Regions from separate parts of the Exiguobacterium sp. s21 genome, predicted to be linked through region 1. Evidence: riboswitches for the same ligand, from Rfam matches in the RefSeq annotation. Region 1 holds a riboswitch; each other region holds the start of a gene.
The links. Region 1 has a riboswitch for S-adenosylmethionine ahead of KNP06_RS05195 (2,3-diketo-5-methylthiopentyl-1-phosphate enolase). Riboswitches for the same ligand answer to the same signal wherever they lie in the genome.

Region 1 (5,247 bases):
TGGAACGAATCATTCGTCCAGGTGGCCTCTTTTTGTTAAAAACTTTTCAAATTGTCTAGTTATTTCCTAACCTCATTTTTTATGCAGTCACGTCCTGTTTCTCGTAAATCGGCACCCAGCCCTCTGTCGTCACGAAGATGCGGACGGCGACGACTTTGCGGTCGTCTTGGAGCGTGAAGTAGTGGCGCGTGTTCACCGGCACCGAGATGAGGTCGCCGGGGTTGAGCTCGATGTTGAAGTAGCCACGCTCGGCGTCATCGATGGCGAAGATGCCATGGCCGCTGACGATGAAGCGGACCTCGTCATCCGTATGATGGTGCTCCTTTTGGAAGTTGACGAGCAATTCGTCCAAGTTCGGCGTCGCGTCTGACAATGAGATGACGTCTGCCGTCTCATAGCCGCGGCGCTCCGATACATCACGAATCTCGTCACGGAACGTCGACAAGATCGCTTGTTTGTCCTCGTCCGTCAACTGATAGTTCTCTTGCAGGTTTTCCGGTAGCTTCGTGATGTCCCACTGCTCATATAAAATCCCGCGAGACTCTAAAAAGGCGCTCACTTCAGTTTGATCGACGTAACGCTCTTCGGTTTGTTGGAAATAGACAGTTGCCATGGTTGGTTCCTCCTTATGAATGGACGCCTAGGGCGCGTAGTTTTAATGTATAGCTGAACAAGAACTCGTAAGCCTCTAAATAGCGTTTGGCCGCGGCCGGGGTCTCGCCCCAGACGGTGATGCCGTGATTGCGAATGAGGACGGCACCGGCGTTTGCGTGAATGTGAGGGGCGAAAGCGGCCGCAAGAGTCGGAATGTCCGCATGGTTCTCGATAATCGGTACGCGGACGACCGCATCCTCGTCCCAGAAGCCGAGCGCTTTGATGATTTCTTGACCGGTGAAGACGACTTCGCCGGTGGCGGCATGGAGCTCGGAGATGACATTATTGTCGACCGTATGGACATGGAGCGAACACGTCGCATCCGTCCGATTGAACACTTCGACATGTAGCAGCGTCTCGGCGGATGGTTTTCCTGTCTGTTCGCCGATTAAGCGTCCGCCCGCATCGACATGAACAAAGTCGTCTGGCGTTCGTTTCCGTTTATCGCGTCCACTCGCCGTGACGAGAAATTCGAGCGGGTCGTCAGAGACGCGAATCGCCAAATTCCCACTCGTTCCGGGGAACCAGTCGCGGGCGGCGAGTTCGTCTTTAATCTCGGCCAGTTCAAGCCAACGTGCCGTAAGGCTCATACGGCCACCTCCTTCAAGTGATGGGTGATGTCGTCGAACGTCTCGAACGGGGCGTAACGGATGCCTGCGTCTTCGCAGAGCGTGATGAGTTGACCCCGGGCGTAGACGAAGTCGGCACGCTTCGCGACCTCGAAGTCGGTCACCGAGTCGCCGATGATGATTAAGCGGTCACTCGGATTGACGATACGGCGGGCAATCGTCGGCTTGCAACAGCCGCAATCGTTCGTACACTGTTCGTCACAAGCGTGCGGCCACGTGACGGTTACCGTCTCGTCGGAGAAGTCGGCGACGTTACAGTAGATGTGCTCAGGGGCGACGTGACCATCTAAGACCGGCTGGACGAAGAAGTCCATCCCGCCGCTGACGACGTCAAACTTCCAACCGTGCGCCCGAACCTGTTCTAAAAATGATGGGAACCCTTGGCGGAGCGTGATCCGCTCCAACAAATAATCGCGGTAGTCCGGGGCGGCCTCGCTCGGCAATAGTTGAAACATTTGACCGACACCGGAGCGAATGGAAATCCGTTGTTCGAGGACCGCATCTTTCAACTCGACCCAAGCCGGCGGGGCGAATGCCTTCATCAACGCGATGATATTGTCTTCCGCCGTGATCGTCCCATCGAAGTCGCACAGGATGTGGACCGTCATCGTGACGCCCACGCCTTTAACGCGGTATCGAGTTCGTCCGTCTGTCCTTCGGTGGGACCGAGGACGTGAGTGATGGCTTGGCGGAAAGCACGGGCCCCGGCGGCTGCACCGTCCGGGTGACCATGAATGCCACCGCCGGCGTTGATGACGACCTCCGTCCCGAAATCACGAATGATATCGGCGACAAGCCCCGGATGAATCCCGGCTGACGGGACCGGTAAAATTGGTTTCGACCAATGCGGTTCGGCGCTCAAGTCACGAATCGCGAACGCCTCGTCCCGTGGTGTCGCGAGCGAACCGTATGGAGACGGGAAGAGCGTCAAATCGGCCCCGGCGAGACGTGGGAGTTTACCGAGTAAGAGCGAATGACTGATGGACCCGGTCAAGGCGCCGGCAAAGGCCGGGTGGGCCAAAATCGGCACACGGATGTCTGGGTCGTTCGCAAGTTCGCGCAGTGCGTCAAGACCGTACGTATAGACGTTGAATAGGAGCGCCGTCGCACCGGCCTCGATCAGCCGGAGCGCCTGGTCGCGAAGACCGAACACAGGGCCGCTCAGCGTGATGGCGTAGAGGACACGTTTCCCGGTCGCCTCAAAGTGCGCTTGAATGACGGCCGCTCCGATCCGGGCCCGTTCGAGCGACGGCGTGAGCGGATTGTCGTATAAAATCTCGTCGTCTTTGACGATATCGATGCCGCCGGCGAACTGATCGCGGAGTTGCTGCTCGAGAAACGCGAGGTCACGCCCGATGACGCCTTTGAAGATGCTCATGACGAGCGGACGGTCATGGACACCGAGCAACTCGCGAATCCCGTCGACGCCGAACTTGGCGCCTTTGAAATGAGGGGCGAGCGTTTCGGGCAACGTCAAATCGATTAACCGAATCGAATCGTCGAGGGATAGTTTCCCGAACGTCGTCGTCAAGATGGATGAAAAGTCAGGGCTGACATTATGTAACGGATAGCGGATCGTGAACCGGCTCGTCGTCTCAGTATGGGTGGTCGATACGACCTCACCCCGGTACGCCTGTAACTGCTCTTGCTCTAAATGACGCAGCTCGGTCCATGTGCCGACGGTCAGCTCGAGGGTGATTTTGTCGGCAATGCTTGCGACCGCATCCGTTCGTTTGATTTCATATGTGGCAGTGATACTCATATGGTTCCTCCTTCCAGGCAAACAAAAAATGACCCCATGCCGAGGCAAGAGGTCATCATAAAAAATGAACTCTTATCTCTCAGCTTTCGCTGCAAGAATTAGCACCGTGCCATCTCTGGTCGGTTGCTGCGACATCATCGGGCTCGTCCCTCCGTCTGCTCTTGATAAGAATGTGATTTGAAGTTGTGAAATTTAATTGAATTTTTACACAGATTCGTCACGTCGTCAATTCCTTTTTTTCCAAAAAAATATTTTGGGAAGTTGTTTCCATATATGCACAAAAAAAGACGAGTGGCACGGAGAAAAGGACGTTGACAATTGTGACGTCGAGTCCGTAATATTCATCACATAAGTTCACCGAATCGAATAAACCACTCTTATCGCGAGTTGGCAGAGGGAATTGGCCCGATGACGCCGCAGCAACCGACCATTAGGCACGGTGCTACATCCACCAGACGAATGTCTGACAGATGAGAGGAACAACCATTTTGGCTGTGCCTCTTTCTCGCGGAGAAAGGGGCTTTTTTTGTGGGCAACGTACAGGAAGGGGAAAACATCATGTCATATCAACCATTTACAGAACAGTCTGTTGTCGAGCACGTCCGTCAATTAGGATACTTGCAAGACGGAATCGCCGAGTGTGAGGAAATCGGGGACGGCAATTTGAATCTCGTGTTTCGGATTCGCCAAGGCGAACAGCGCCTAATCGTCAAACAGGCGCTCCCATACGCTAAAGTCGTCGGTGAGAGCTGGCCGCTTACACTCGAACGGGCATGGATTGAACAGTTGGCACTCCGTGAGTTTGCGAACGTGGCGCCGCGTTTCGTCCCGGACGTCCTCGGTAGCGACCGGACGCTCGCCTACACGATTTTAGAAGATCTGTCTGATTATGAGATTGTCCGCACCGGTTATTTGAAAGGGGAGAGCTATCCGGAACTCGCGCGTCATGTCGGTGAATTTTTAGGCGAGACGCTGTTCGCGACGTCGGATTATGCGGCCGGCCCGATCGCGAAGAAGCGGATTGAACGTGACTATTACAACCCGGAACTGTGTGACATCACCGAGAAGCTCATCTTCACCGACCCGTTCAAAGACGCGGAGTCGAACAACATCGAGGCGGCGCTTCGAGAAGATGTCGAACGCCTCTGGCAAGACCAGGCGCTCAAGGTCGAGGTGACGAAACTGAAAGTCGGATTTGTCACGAAACATGAGGCGCTTCTGCACGGTGACCTACATACAGGCAGCATCTTCGCGACTCAACAAGAGACGAAAATCATCGATCCAGAGTTCGCATTTTACGGACCGTTCGGCTTTGATTTGGGCCAAATTATCGCCCATTTGACGCTGTCGACGTTCCATGACCCGCTCAAACGCTTCGAACGTTTCACGGACGTCTTGACGGTGTGGGAGACGTTCGAGAAGACGTTCCGGGCCAACTTTGAGCGAGCCGTCGAGCCGTTCAATACGGACGGTTTCGTCGACGAATTGTTGCGGACAATCTTCAGCGACACGATCGGCTATGCCGGTTGCGAACTCATTCGCCGTGCCGTCGGACTCGCCGGTGTCGCCGATCTCGAGACGTTGCCGGAAGCGACGCGGCTCGAACGAAAACGTGACGCGCTTGCCCTCGGGACGGCGCTCATTAAAGAACGCCACAGCGTCGAATCGATTGACGACTTGGTGACGCTTTTGTCGGGGGTGCGCGTATGACGGTCCAAAACATCCGCTTTAATTCGCAAACGGACGAACTCATCCTATTGGATCAGACGTTGTTACCACATGAAGAGCGTTACGTGACAATCGAGACGCTCGAACAGGCAGAACATGCCATCGAGACGCTCCAAGTCCGTGGTGCCCCGGCCATCGCGTACTTCGGGGCGTTCGTCCTCGCCAAAGAGGCAGGCCGGTTAGTCGACGACCCGGACTTCACCCGTCGACTCGACCTCGTTGGACGCCGCTTGATTGCGACAAGACCGACGGCGGTCAATCTGCAAAACGTGATCGAATCGCTCCTTGATTTAAATGTCGGGGACGACTTTGAGGCGATTGCCGAGGAAATCAAACGCCGCGCCATCGCTTTGTACGACCGGGACGTCGATACATATCGGGCCATCGGCGAGCATGCGCTGACGGTGTTGCCGGCCGGGGGGAACGTGTTGACAATCTGCAACGCCGGTGCCATCGCGACATCGCGATACGGCA
Region 2 (5,247 bases), on a different contig from region 1:
AGGAAGTGGGCGATCGACGTTCCGGTCGCGTTCATCTGCCAGCCGGCGATGGCGAGACCGAAGCCGGCGGCGACGACGCCGAGGTTGGCGGCACCTGCCGCTACACCAGACAAGCTGATGGCCGTGGCGATCCCGACCGTCGAGATTGGCGAGACGATGATGAGCGAGAACGCCATCGCGATCAACATGCCCATGACGATCGGCTGTAGTTCCGTCATCGTCATGATGATTGTTCCGACGTACGTCGTGATCTGTGAGATATACGTGAGCAGGAACGCGCCGATCCCTCCGGCGACGACGATGACCGTCATCGGCAAGACGAGCACCGTGTATGTCTTCAAGCGTGGTGACAACTGCATGACGAGGAACGTCGCAAGCGCTGCCGTCACACCGGCCGTGATGACGTCACCGATGCCGGCCATGAGGAACGCGCCTTCCTCGATGCGGATGGCGCCGCTCCCGACCTGGGTCGCGATGCCGATCGTCCCGGCCTCGAGCGCCGAGCGTCCGAATTGCATGGCGACGGCAACACCGATGATGACCGGTAACAGGCGCATCGCGATCGTCGTCGCATCTAAGATGAATTGCAAGGACGGAACATACGGCAAGATGGCTTTCGTTAATTCACCGAGCAATGCGCTCGGGATGAGGGCGATGAGGATGGCAAGACTGAGGCCGTTCAAGACGTTCATTAAAAATTGTTTTCCGGTAAGCTTCTCTTCCGTCATTGGGGATTCACCTGTCCTTTTCTACTGGTTTGCTGTTATGTACAAAAGCGATAAAGTTATTGACCATACTATGCCTCTTTCAGCTAAGCGTCAACAGGAAATATTGAAATGTTCAGAATTTTCCAATTGAGCACAACTTTTGAACCGAGCGGTCCGCATTCATATACTTATAAAAGAGGTGAGAACAATGATGACTGACGGATTGTTATATATATACGCCCCGATGTGTGGTACATGCGCCGTGGCCGAGCGAATGCTCTCGGTCGTCGAGGCGGTCGACCCAGAATTGAAGATCGAAAAGCGTGATGCCAACTTCATCCCGAACGAGCTCGAGGCGTATCAAGTGATGAGCGTCCCGGCGCTCTTAAAGCTGGAGAATGGCCAAGTTCGCGATCGGTTATACGCATTCCAAAACGTCCAGCACGTCCTATCTTTCGTTAAGTGAGATAGGATGATGAGAATAATCTGAAAATTTTAAATAATCAGTTGACACAGAAAGTTCACGAATGATATATTCATTACAACATCTTACTTGAACACAACATAGGACGAGATTTTCCCGTCATCAAGACGTTTTCGAACAACCGTTGCATGAGCTTACGCGATTTCAGGTGGACCTTCCCTTCGATTGTCCCCCAAAAAAATCAAGCGTCGGGGCACCGGTCGCGTAATTGCATGGTCCGTTCGAAGACCGAGTGATGGTCGGGTCAAAATCCCCCATATAAGGATGAATGCTCTGATCGGGCAAAAGGGGTTCATCTATGGGTTGTCCTTCAGTGACTCAAGGTGCTACGTTCTGTGCCATCCTCGGATGGCACCTTTTTTTATTTTTTCGCATAAAATAGTTTGACATAAAAATAATATGTCGCTATGATAAGGCTAATCGAATACGCAACCACTCTTATCAAGAGAGGCTGAGGGACTGGCCCTATGACGCCCAGCAACCGCGGAGCAATCCGAAATGGTGCTAATTCCAGCAAGGTATTTACCTTGGAAGATGAGAGCAATCGTTGTCCGTACGATAAAGTACGCACGTTTGCTCAAACGTGCGTACTTTTTTGTTGTCAGGAGGGAAATGGATTGATTCAATTACGCAATGTAGCCAAATGGTTCGACACGAAGAACGGTCGGGTCCAGGCGGTCGATGATGTGTCGCTTACAATCGATCGCGGCGAAATTTTTGGGATAATCGGATATTCGGGGGCAGGGAAGTCGACGCTCATCCGTCTGCTCAATCGACTCGAGTCACCGTCAACCGGTGAAATCGTTGTCGCTGGCAGCGAGCTGACAAAACTCACACCGAAGGAACTACGCGGGGTACGTAAAAACGTCTCGATGGTGTTCCAACACTTCAACTTGTTATGGTCGCGCACAGTTGCTGAGAATATCAGCTTCCCGCTCGAGCTCATCGGGGTACCGGCGAGCGAGCGCAAACGCCGCGTCCAAGAACTCGTCGAACTCGTCGGCCTCGCCGGACGAGAAGACAGCTATCCGTCACAACTATCGGGCGGCCAAAAGCAGCGAGTTGGGATTGCCCGTGCGCTCGCTACGAATCCAGAAGTGCTCCTCTGCGATGAAGCGACGAGCGCCCTCGACCCGAAGACGACGGATTCGATTCTCGAACTGCTCGTCAGCATCAACAAGAAGCTCGGATTGACGATCGTCCTCATCACGCATGAGATGCACGTCATCCAAAAGATTTGTCACCGCGTCGCCGTCATGGAGGCCGGGAAGGTTGTCGAGACCGGACAAGTCGCCGACGTGTTCCAACATCCGGAACAGCCGATCACGAAAGAATTCGTCAAACAGATCGGCGCGGTCGATGACATGTCGCTCACGTTCGAGCACTTGAAAGCCCGTTATCCGAGCGGTCAAATCGTCAAGCTCAAATTCTTGAACGAGACGGCCGAACAACCGATTCTGTCGGAAGTGTTGAAGCAACATGACATCGGCTTCAACATCATCGGCGGCAACGTGACGCAGTCACAAGTCGGTGCCCTCGGGACATTATTCATCCAATTGATCGGAGAGCCGGCTGAAGTCGAGCGGGCCATCGCCTCAATCCGATCGCAGGCAGTGGAAGTGGAGGTAGAAAGCGATGTTTCCTAATGTAGATTGGCAAGTCATGTTAGAACAGACGTGGGAGACGCTCTATATGACGCTCGTCGCCGGAGCCGCAACGTTCGTCATCGGTCTCGCCCTCGGGATGCTCTTATACGTCACGAACGAGCCGCTCATGATGAAGAATCGTCCGATTTACACGGTCATCAGCGCGGTCGTCAACATCTTCCGGTCGATCCCGTTCATCATTTTGATTATCTTGCTCATCCCGTTCACGTTACTCGTCGTCGGGACGATGCTAGGGTCGACGGCAGCACTGCCGGCACTCATCATCGGTGCGGCCCCGTTCTATGCGCGGATGGTCGAGCTCGCGCTTCGCGAAGTCGACCGCGGTGTCATCGAGGCGGCTGAATCGATGGGCGCGACAAAATGGCAGATCGTCTATAAAGTATTGTTCCCTGAAGCGTTGCCGGCCATCGTGTCAGGCATCACGGTCACGATCGTCGCAATCGTCGGTTACACGGCGATGGCAGGGGTCGTCGGCGGCGGGGGACTCGGGAACTTGGCGTTCCTCGAAGGGTTCCAACGTTCACAAAGTGACGTCACGTTCGTCGCGACCGTCTTAATCTTGGTCATCGTCTTCGTCATCCAGTTCATCGGCGATCGACTCGTATCTGTAATCGATAAGCGTTCCGCTTAATCAAATAGAAAATTTGGAGGGGTTTTATAATGAAATCATGGAAAACAGTACTCGGTTTAACGGCAGCTTCAGCACTCACGATTCTCGCGGCTTGCGGCGGCGGGGATTCAGAATCAGGTTCGGGCGATGACAAGACGCTCGTCGTCGGCGCGTCAAACGTCCCGCACGCTGAGATTTTAGAGCATGTCCAAGACGAATACGAAGAGAAGGGCTATACGCTCGAAATCAAGAAGTTCCAAGACTACGTCCTCCCGAACAAGACGCTCGCAGACGGAGAGTTGGACGCGAACTACTTCCAACATCAACCGTACCTCGAGTCGCAAATGGCTGAAAACAAAGACTACAAATTCGCTTCAGCCGGCGGCGTCCACATCGAGCCAATCGGTGTGTACTCGCAAGACTACGCATCACTCGATGAGCTTCCAGACGGCGCGGAAATCATCATGAGCTCGTCGGTCGCTGACCACGGACGAATCCTCACGATGCTCCAATCAGAAGGCTTGCTCACGCTCGCGGAAGGCAAAACAGTAGACGCGACGGTGTCAGACATCGTCGACAACCCGAAAAACTTGAAATTCAAGACAGACGTCGAAGCGGCACTTCTCCCGCAAGCGTTCAACAACGGTGAAGGGGACGCGGTCCTCATCAACACGAACTACGCGATCGATGCCGGCCTCAACCCGCTCGAAGACGCGATCGCTCTCGAAGGCGAAGATTCACCTTACGTCAACTTGATCGTCACACGTGAAGGCGACGAAGATGACGAGCGCGTCAAGGCACTCCTCGAAGTCCTCACGTCAGAAGAGACACAACAGTGGATCTTGGATGAGTACAAAGGTGCAGTCGTACCGGTCAAACAATAATCTCGTCCAGGCCCGGGTGATCCCGGGCCTTTTTTGTTTGCAGTGGTTTTGGTTCACCAATAGAAGTACACTACATATATGTAGAAAAAGGGGGGATTCGGATGAACATACGACAGATTCATCCGCTGACGCTGGGCGTCTTGTTCGGTACGTTTTTTGCCCGGCTGTCGACATTTTTTGTTATGCCATTTTTTGCGATATATTTGGCGACGCTCGGTTTCTCGGCGAGCGTGATCGGGACGGTGTTCGCCATCTCGGCGCTATCGGGGTTGTTCATGAGCTTTTTCGGGGGGACGCTGTCTGACCGTTACGGGCGCAAACAGTTGATGCTAATCGGTATCGTCTTGAACGCCTTGACATTCACGGGCTTCGCACTCGTGACGGAATTGTTTTGGTTTTATATGTTCTCGGTACTCATGGGTGTGTCGCGGTCGTTCCTCGAGCCGGCGTCCCGCGCGCTCATCAGCGACACGACGCAGCCGGATCAGCGCGTCATCGTCTATAACGTCCGCTATTTTTTAATCAATATTGCGGCGGCGATTGGTCCTTTACTCGCGGTCGTCTTATCGCTCACCGGTGCGAAGAGCGCTTTCTTCGTCGTGACGGGCGTGTATGTACTATATGGACTCGTCATTTCGACGCTATTCCGGAAGTATCCGTTCGAAGAAGGCGATGGCGTCAAAGTCCGACCACGCTTGACGGAGACGTTCCGTGTGTTACAACAAGATAAGACGTTCCGCTTTGTCATCATCGGGATGATCTTTGCCATCATCGGCTATAGTCAGTTCAATGCGACGTTGCCGCAGTTCATCGCGTTCCATGACGGATTCGATAACAGCTCCCGCCTGTTCGCGTATCTATTGACGGTTAACGCGATCACCGTGCTCGTCGTCCA
Region 3 (5,247 bases), on a different contig from region 1:
CCGTGGCTGGTACGCGACACGCGATGGTGAGGATGTCGTCGCCTATACGATCACGCCGACGCGACCGAACGGGCACGTCCTGTTTTATTTGCGCGGCGGAACAGGACGCATCGGGGACGTGCGCTTGCCCCGGTTGATGCAGTTCGCGGCTAAAGGCTTCCACGTCGTGGCGCCTGTTTACCGTGGTAACCATGGGGGGAGCGGGAAAGAAGACTTCGGCGGGGCCGATTTAGAGGATGTCTTGTCTCTTTATGATCGCGTCCATCGAACGGATACGCTCATTCATGCCCTTGGCTTCTCGCGCGGGGGCATGATGGCGTTGTCGCTCGCTGCGGAGCGGCCGCTCACGTCCGTGACGTCGTGGGCGGGTGTCACCAATTTGGAATGGACGTACGAAGAGCAACGCTCGATGCGGAAAATGCTCCGCCGTATGACCGGGGGTGACCCGGAAGCGGCTCGTGAGGCGTACGTGGAGCGTTCACCCCTCTACAAGGACTGGGAGGCCCCGACGTTATTGATTCACGGGACAGACGACGAGCAAGTGCGGCTCCGCCATGCGACAGCCGTGGCCGAACGGATGGGGGAGCGGGCCGAACTTTGGATCGTCCCGTTCGCTCATCAACTCCCGTTTTGGGAAAAGTGGAAGACGACCGATGAGGCGATGGACTGGATGTTAGCCGTCGCACCAAAAAATGACTAGCGCCTGTTTTAGGCGCTAGTCATTTTTTATTACACGATGATTGGGCCGGCCGCGACGACCGCCTCACTCGCTTTCGTGAATCGTTTGAAGTTGTCTTGGAACTTACGGGCGAGCGCTGCCGCCTCGGTGTCGTAGCGGGCCCCGTCTTTCCATGTGCCCCGTGGGTTGAGCACGTCGTCTGGCACCCCGTCGATGTGGCGTGGAATCTCGACGTTGAAGATGTCATGGCGCGTCGTCTCGACGTCACGGAGTTTCCCGTTGACGGCCGCGTTCACCATCGCCCGTGTATAGGCAAGCTTCATCCGCGATCCTTCGCCGTAAACTCCGCCGGTCCAACCGGTATTGACGAGATAGACGTCGACGTCATGTTTCTCGATCAACGTGCCGAGCATGTCGGCGTAGCGTTCCGGTGCGAGCGGCAAGAACGGTGACCCGAAACATGTCGAGAAGGTCGCCTGCGGCTCCGTCACGCCGCGCTCCGTGCCGGCTAGCTTCGACGTATAGCCTGACAAGAAGTGATACATCGCCTGCTCCTTCGTCAATTTGCTGATTGGAGGCAGGACGCCGTACGCGTCGGCCGTCAAGAAGACGATCGTGTTCGGATGCCCGGCTCGTGACGGAAGCATCGCGTTATCGATAAATTGAATCGGGTAGGCGGCCCGTGTGTTCTCAGTGAGTGAGATGTTCTTGTAGTCTGGTGCCCGTTCCTCGTCCAAGACGACGTTCTCAATCAACGAGCCAAATCGAATGGCATCGTAGATTTGAGGTTCGTTCTCACGCGACAAGTTGATCGTCTTCGCGTAGCAACCGCCTTCAATGTTGAAGACGCCGTCAGGAGACCAACCATGCTCGTCGTCCCCGATTAAATGACGTTCTGTGTCGGCCGATAGCGTCGTCTTTCCGGTACCCGATAGCCCGAAGAAGAGAGCCGTCTCGCCGGCGTCCGATACGTTCGCCGAGCAATGCATCGATAAGACGTGCTGTTCCGGTAACAGGAAGTTCATGACTGAAAAAATCGATTTTTTAATTTCGCCGCCGTATTCTGTTCCCCCGATCAGAATGGTCCGTTTGGCGAATGAGACGAGAATGAACGTTTCGGAGTTCGTCCCGTCGACTTCCGGATCGGCCTTATAGCTCGGTGCATAGATGACCGTGAACGGATCAAAGGCACCTTGTGTCGGCCATTCGCGCAAGAACAACTGTTTCGCGAACAAGTTGTGCCACGCGTATTCTGTGATGGCCCGCACTGGAAGCGTATAATGCTCGTCAGCCCCGGCAGACGCCTCGAGATAGTAGAGCTTGTCTTTCGTCTCGAGATGCGTGAGAACTTTATCGAGCAGTGCCGTGAACTTCTCTTCTGCGATCGGTTGGTTGACCGGACCCCAGTTTACTAAATGATTGCTGACTTCATCTTGCACGACGAATTTGTCTTTCGGTGACCGTCCTGTGAATTTACCTGTACTGACCGATAAAGCCCCGTCTTTCGTCAGTACGCCTTCCCCGTTGCGAATGGCTTCTTCCACCAATTCTGGAACCGTTAAGTTCCGCATCATGTCGGCACCTTTAATTAATTCTTCGATTTTCAGGAGCGTTGTCGCCATCCTGAATCCCACCTTTCCCCTAAATAGATGTGGATGAAATCCGCATACTTCCGTGTTTTATTAGTATGACGTTTTTATTATATGTGACATACTAATCAAAAACAAGCCTTTTTTACTCTTTAAAGTAAGCGCTTTCTTACACTGTCATTCTAACATATTCTGTACCAGGTCATAGTACAAAATCGAAAACCGACAAAAAAATGTTTGATATTTCACAAACATAACTATTGCGAGTTCGTGAAAAGTTTTACGAATTCAGTCGATACGCTTGACAGAACGGGGTGTCATTTATATGATGGTCTTCGTAACGGATACTCTTATTCTGAGCGGTGGAGGGAACAAGGCCCTACGAAGCCCAGCAACCGTCCGATTTGTCATTGTTATTCGGAAAAGGTGCTATCCTGAAGCGAAGCGCAAGCTTCGAACGATAAGAGGGTAAGGAAGAACGATTCAACCTTTCCCATTGAACATGGCGAAAGGTTTTTTTCATTACCGTCCCAAAGCAACGCGTAAGGGGAACGAGTACCGTCCACACATCACCCTTATTATAGGAGGTTTTTCGAAATGGCAAACTTGAACCGTCGACTTTTCACTTCGGAGTCCGTCACGGAAGGACATCCGGATAAAATTTGTGACCAAATCTCAGATGCGATTTTGGATGCGATTTTAGCTGAAGATCCAAACGCCCGCGTTGCGGCTGAGACATCTGTCACGACAGGTCTCGTGCTCGTAGCAGGTGAGATCACAACATCAACTTACGTGGATATCCCGAAAGTTGTTCGTGAAACAGTTCGTGAGATCGGCTACACACGTGCAAAATATGGTTTTGATGCAGAGACTTGTGCTGTCCTCACATCGATTGATGAGCAATCGGTAGACATCGCCCAAGGTGTCGACCAAGCGCTTGAAGCTCGTGAAGGACAAATGACTGAAGAAGAAATCGATGCGATCGGCGCTGGTGACCAAGGTCTCATGTTCGGTTACGCAACAAAAGAGACACCAGAACTCATGCCGCTCCCGATTTCACTCGCGCACAAATTGTCACGTCGTTTGGCAGAAGTTCGTAAGAACGGCACGCTCGCTTACCTTCGTCCTGATGGTAAGACACAAGTGACGGTCGAATACGACGAAGCGAACAACCCAGTTCGCATCGACACAATCGTCATCTCGACGCAACACGCCGAAGACATCACACTCGAACAAATCCAAGCTGATTTGAAAGAGCACGTCATCGACGCGGTCATCCCGTCTGAACTTATCGACGCGGATACAAAATACTTCATCAACCCAACTGGCCGTTTCGTCATCGGTGGACCACAAGGGGATGCAGGCCTTACAGGACGTAAAATCATCGTCGATACGTACGGTGGTTACGCTCGCCACGGCGGCGGCGCGTTCTCAGGTAAAGATCCAACCAAAGTTGACCGCTCAGCGGCGTACGCAGCTCGTTACGTAGCGAAAAACCTCGTTGCAGCGGGACTTGCTGACAAAGCAGAAGTTCAACTTGCTTACGCGATCGGCGTTGCCCACCCGGTATCGATCGCAGTCGACACGTTCGGCACAGGCAAATTGAGCGAGACTGAGCTCGTCGAACTCGTTCGCGAGAACTTCGACCTCCGCCCGGCCGGCATCATCAAGATGCTCGACCTTCGCCGTCCAATCTACAAGCAGACAGCAGCTTACGGCCACTTCGGTCGTACAGACGTTGAACTCCCATGGGAGCAAACGGATAAAGCGGCAGTGCTTGAAGAAGGCGCGAAACGCTTCGCATAAGACAGTAAAAACGACCTTTCGCTGAGAAAGGTCGTTTTTTCTTGTTAAGATTGGTTTTTATCCTGCTTAGATGTATCATCGTTAGAAGAATCGTTAGAAGAAGAATCAGATGACGTTTCTTGGCCTAGCGCGGTGTCTTTTGCCTCGACCACTTTCTCGCCAATCGATTGTAAGTCTGATTTTGCTTCCATAGCGGTGCCGGCAACTTGCGTTAAGTCTTGTTTCACCGTATCCACTTCTCCAGCGACTTTTTCATAGACATTTTGAACGTCGGTGGCCACCTCTTGGATAATACCAGAAGCCGACTTCACTTGGTCGATTACTTGTGATGCTTTTCCACTTGGATCTTTGGCGACTTCACTTACTAACCCACCGACAGACGATTTGGCGGTAGAGAGGGATTGTTTCGTATTTTGACGATTCGATGAACTCAGGAGAGCAAGAGCACCTCCAACTACAGCCCCTAAAAGAATCCCTTTCATCAATGTGATGCGGGGGCCATTTGACTCTTCAGAGTCAAATTGGCGATTCGGATGATTGGCTTGCTCTGCTTGTGGATCATGTTGTAATTTTGGTTCCATAATAACACTCCTTTTTTGTAAGTTGGCATTGATACTCTTATACCCTAGTCAAAATGGAAAATAACGTCTTCTTTCATTTCGACATCAAAAAGTAATGAGCGGGCAGGATATTTTTTTGCTGATGGGGAATGATACTACTAGATTGGCCAAAAGGGGGATGCCGTTATGAAGATCAGGGAAGCCGTACCAGAAGATGCCGCCACCATCCGCGATATTGCGCTCGCAACGGTCAGTGAACAAGACGAGGTTCGTTCAAAAGTAATGGAACGGGCTTATCAGCAAGAAGAGATCGTCCGCGCCATCAGTTCAAGCGAGGAAGCGAAAGAGCAGTTGTTCATTGTCGGTGAAGCCGAAGGCGACGTCATCGGGTTCTATCATGCGATCGACCGCGGGGATACGTGGGAAGTGCTCCGGCTCTATCTTCATCCGACCCATCACCGACAAGGTCTCGGAACGGCCTTATTGTCTCATCTGCGCGAACTTAAAGTTCAACCGATCGAACTGTACGTCGAGAGTTCGAACGAGCAGGCGATCGCCTTTTTGAACCATGAGGCGTTCATCGAATTGAATCGGATACAAGAGGAAGTGTACG

Region 2: it holds a riboswitch for S-adenosylmethionine, as region 1 does, so the genes downstream of both, KNP06_RS00195 (methionine ABC transporter ATP-binding protein) here and KNP06_RS05195 (2,3-diketo-5-methylthiopentyl-1-phosphate enolase) in region 1, are expected to answer to the same signal.
Region 3: it holds a riboswitch for S-adenosylmethionine, as region 1 does, so the genes downstream of both, metK (methionine adenosyltransferase) here and KNP06_RS05195 (2,3-diketo-5-methylthiopentyl-1-phosphate enolase) in region 1, are expected to answer to the same signal.

What each region holds. Positions count from the first base shown of each region.
Region 1 is NZ_JACSLF010000003.1:120,161-125,407, reverse strand. It holds gene KNP06_RS05210 (1,2-dihydroxy-3-keto-5-methylthiopentene dioxygenase) at 80-613, opposite strand; gene KNP06_RS05205 (methylthioribulose 1-phosphate dehydratase) at 627-1,244, opposite strand; gene KNP06_RS05200 (2-hydroxy-3-keto-5-methylthiopentenyl-1-phosphate phosphatase) at 1,241-1,891, opposite strand; gene KNP06_RS05195 (2,3-diketo-5-methylthiopentyl-1-phosphate enolase) at 1,888-3,045, opposite strand; SAM riboswitch class I at 3,115-3,216, opposite strand; SAM riboswitch class I at 3,420-3,522, shown strand; gene mtnK (S-methyl-5-thioribose kinase) at 3,604-4,755, shown strand; gene mtnA (S-methyl-5-thioribose-1-phosphate isomerase) at 4,752-5,247, shown strand, end outside.
Region 2 is NZ_JACSLF010000001.1:32,894-38,140, reverse strand. It holds gene KNP06_RS00205 (PTS sugar transporter subunit IIC) at 1-728, opposite strand, end outside; gene KNP06_RS00200 (thioredoxin family protein) at 916-1,173, shown strand; SAM riboswitch class I at 1,627-1,732, shown strand; gene KNP06_RS00195 (methionine ABC transporter ATP-binding protein) at 1,809-2,837, shown strand; gene KNP06_RS00190 (methionine ABC transporter permease) at 2,827-3,489, shown strand; gene KNP06_RS00185 (MetQ/NlpA family ABC transporter substrate-binding protein) at 3,519-4,352, shown strand; gene KNP06_RS00180 (MDR family MFS transporter) at 4,454-5,247, shown strand, end outside.
Region 3 is NZ_JACSLF010000008.1:99,950-105,196, reverse strand. It holds gene KNP06_RS10560 (alpha/beta hydrolase family protein) at 1-700, shown strand, start outside; gene pckA (phosphoenolpyruvate carboxykinase (ATP)) at 730-2,301, opposite strand; SAM riboswitch class I at 2,616-2,735, shown strand; gene metK (methionine adenosyltransferase) at 2,866-4,074, shown strand; gene KNP06_RS10545 (hypothetical protein) at 4,119-4,655, opposite strand; gene KNP06_RS10540 (GNAT family N-acetyltransferase) at 4,821-5,247, shown strand, end outside.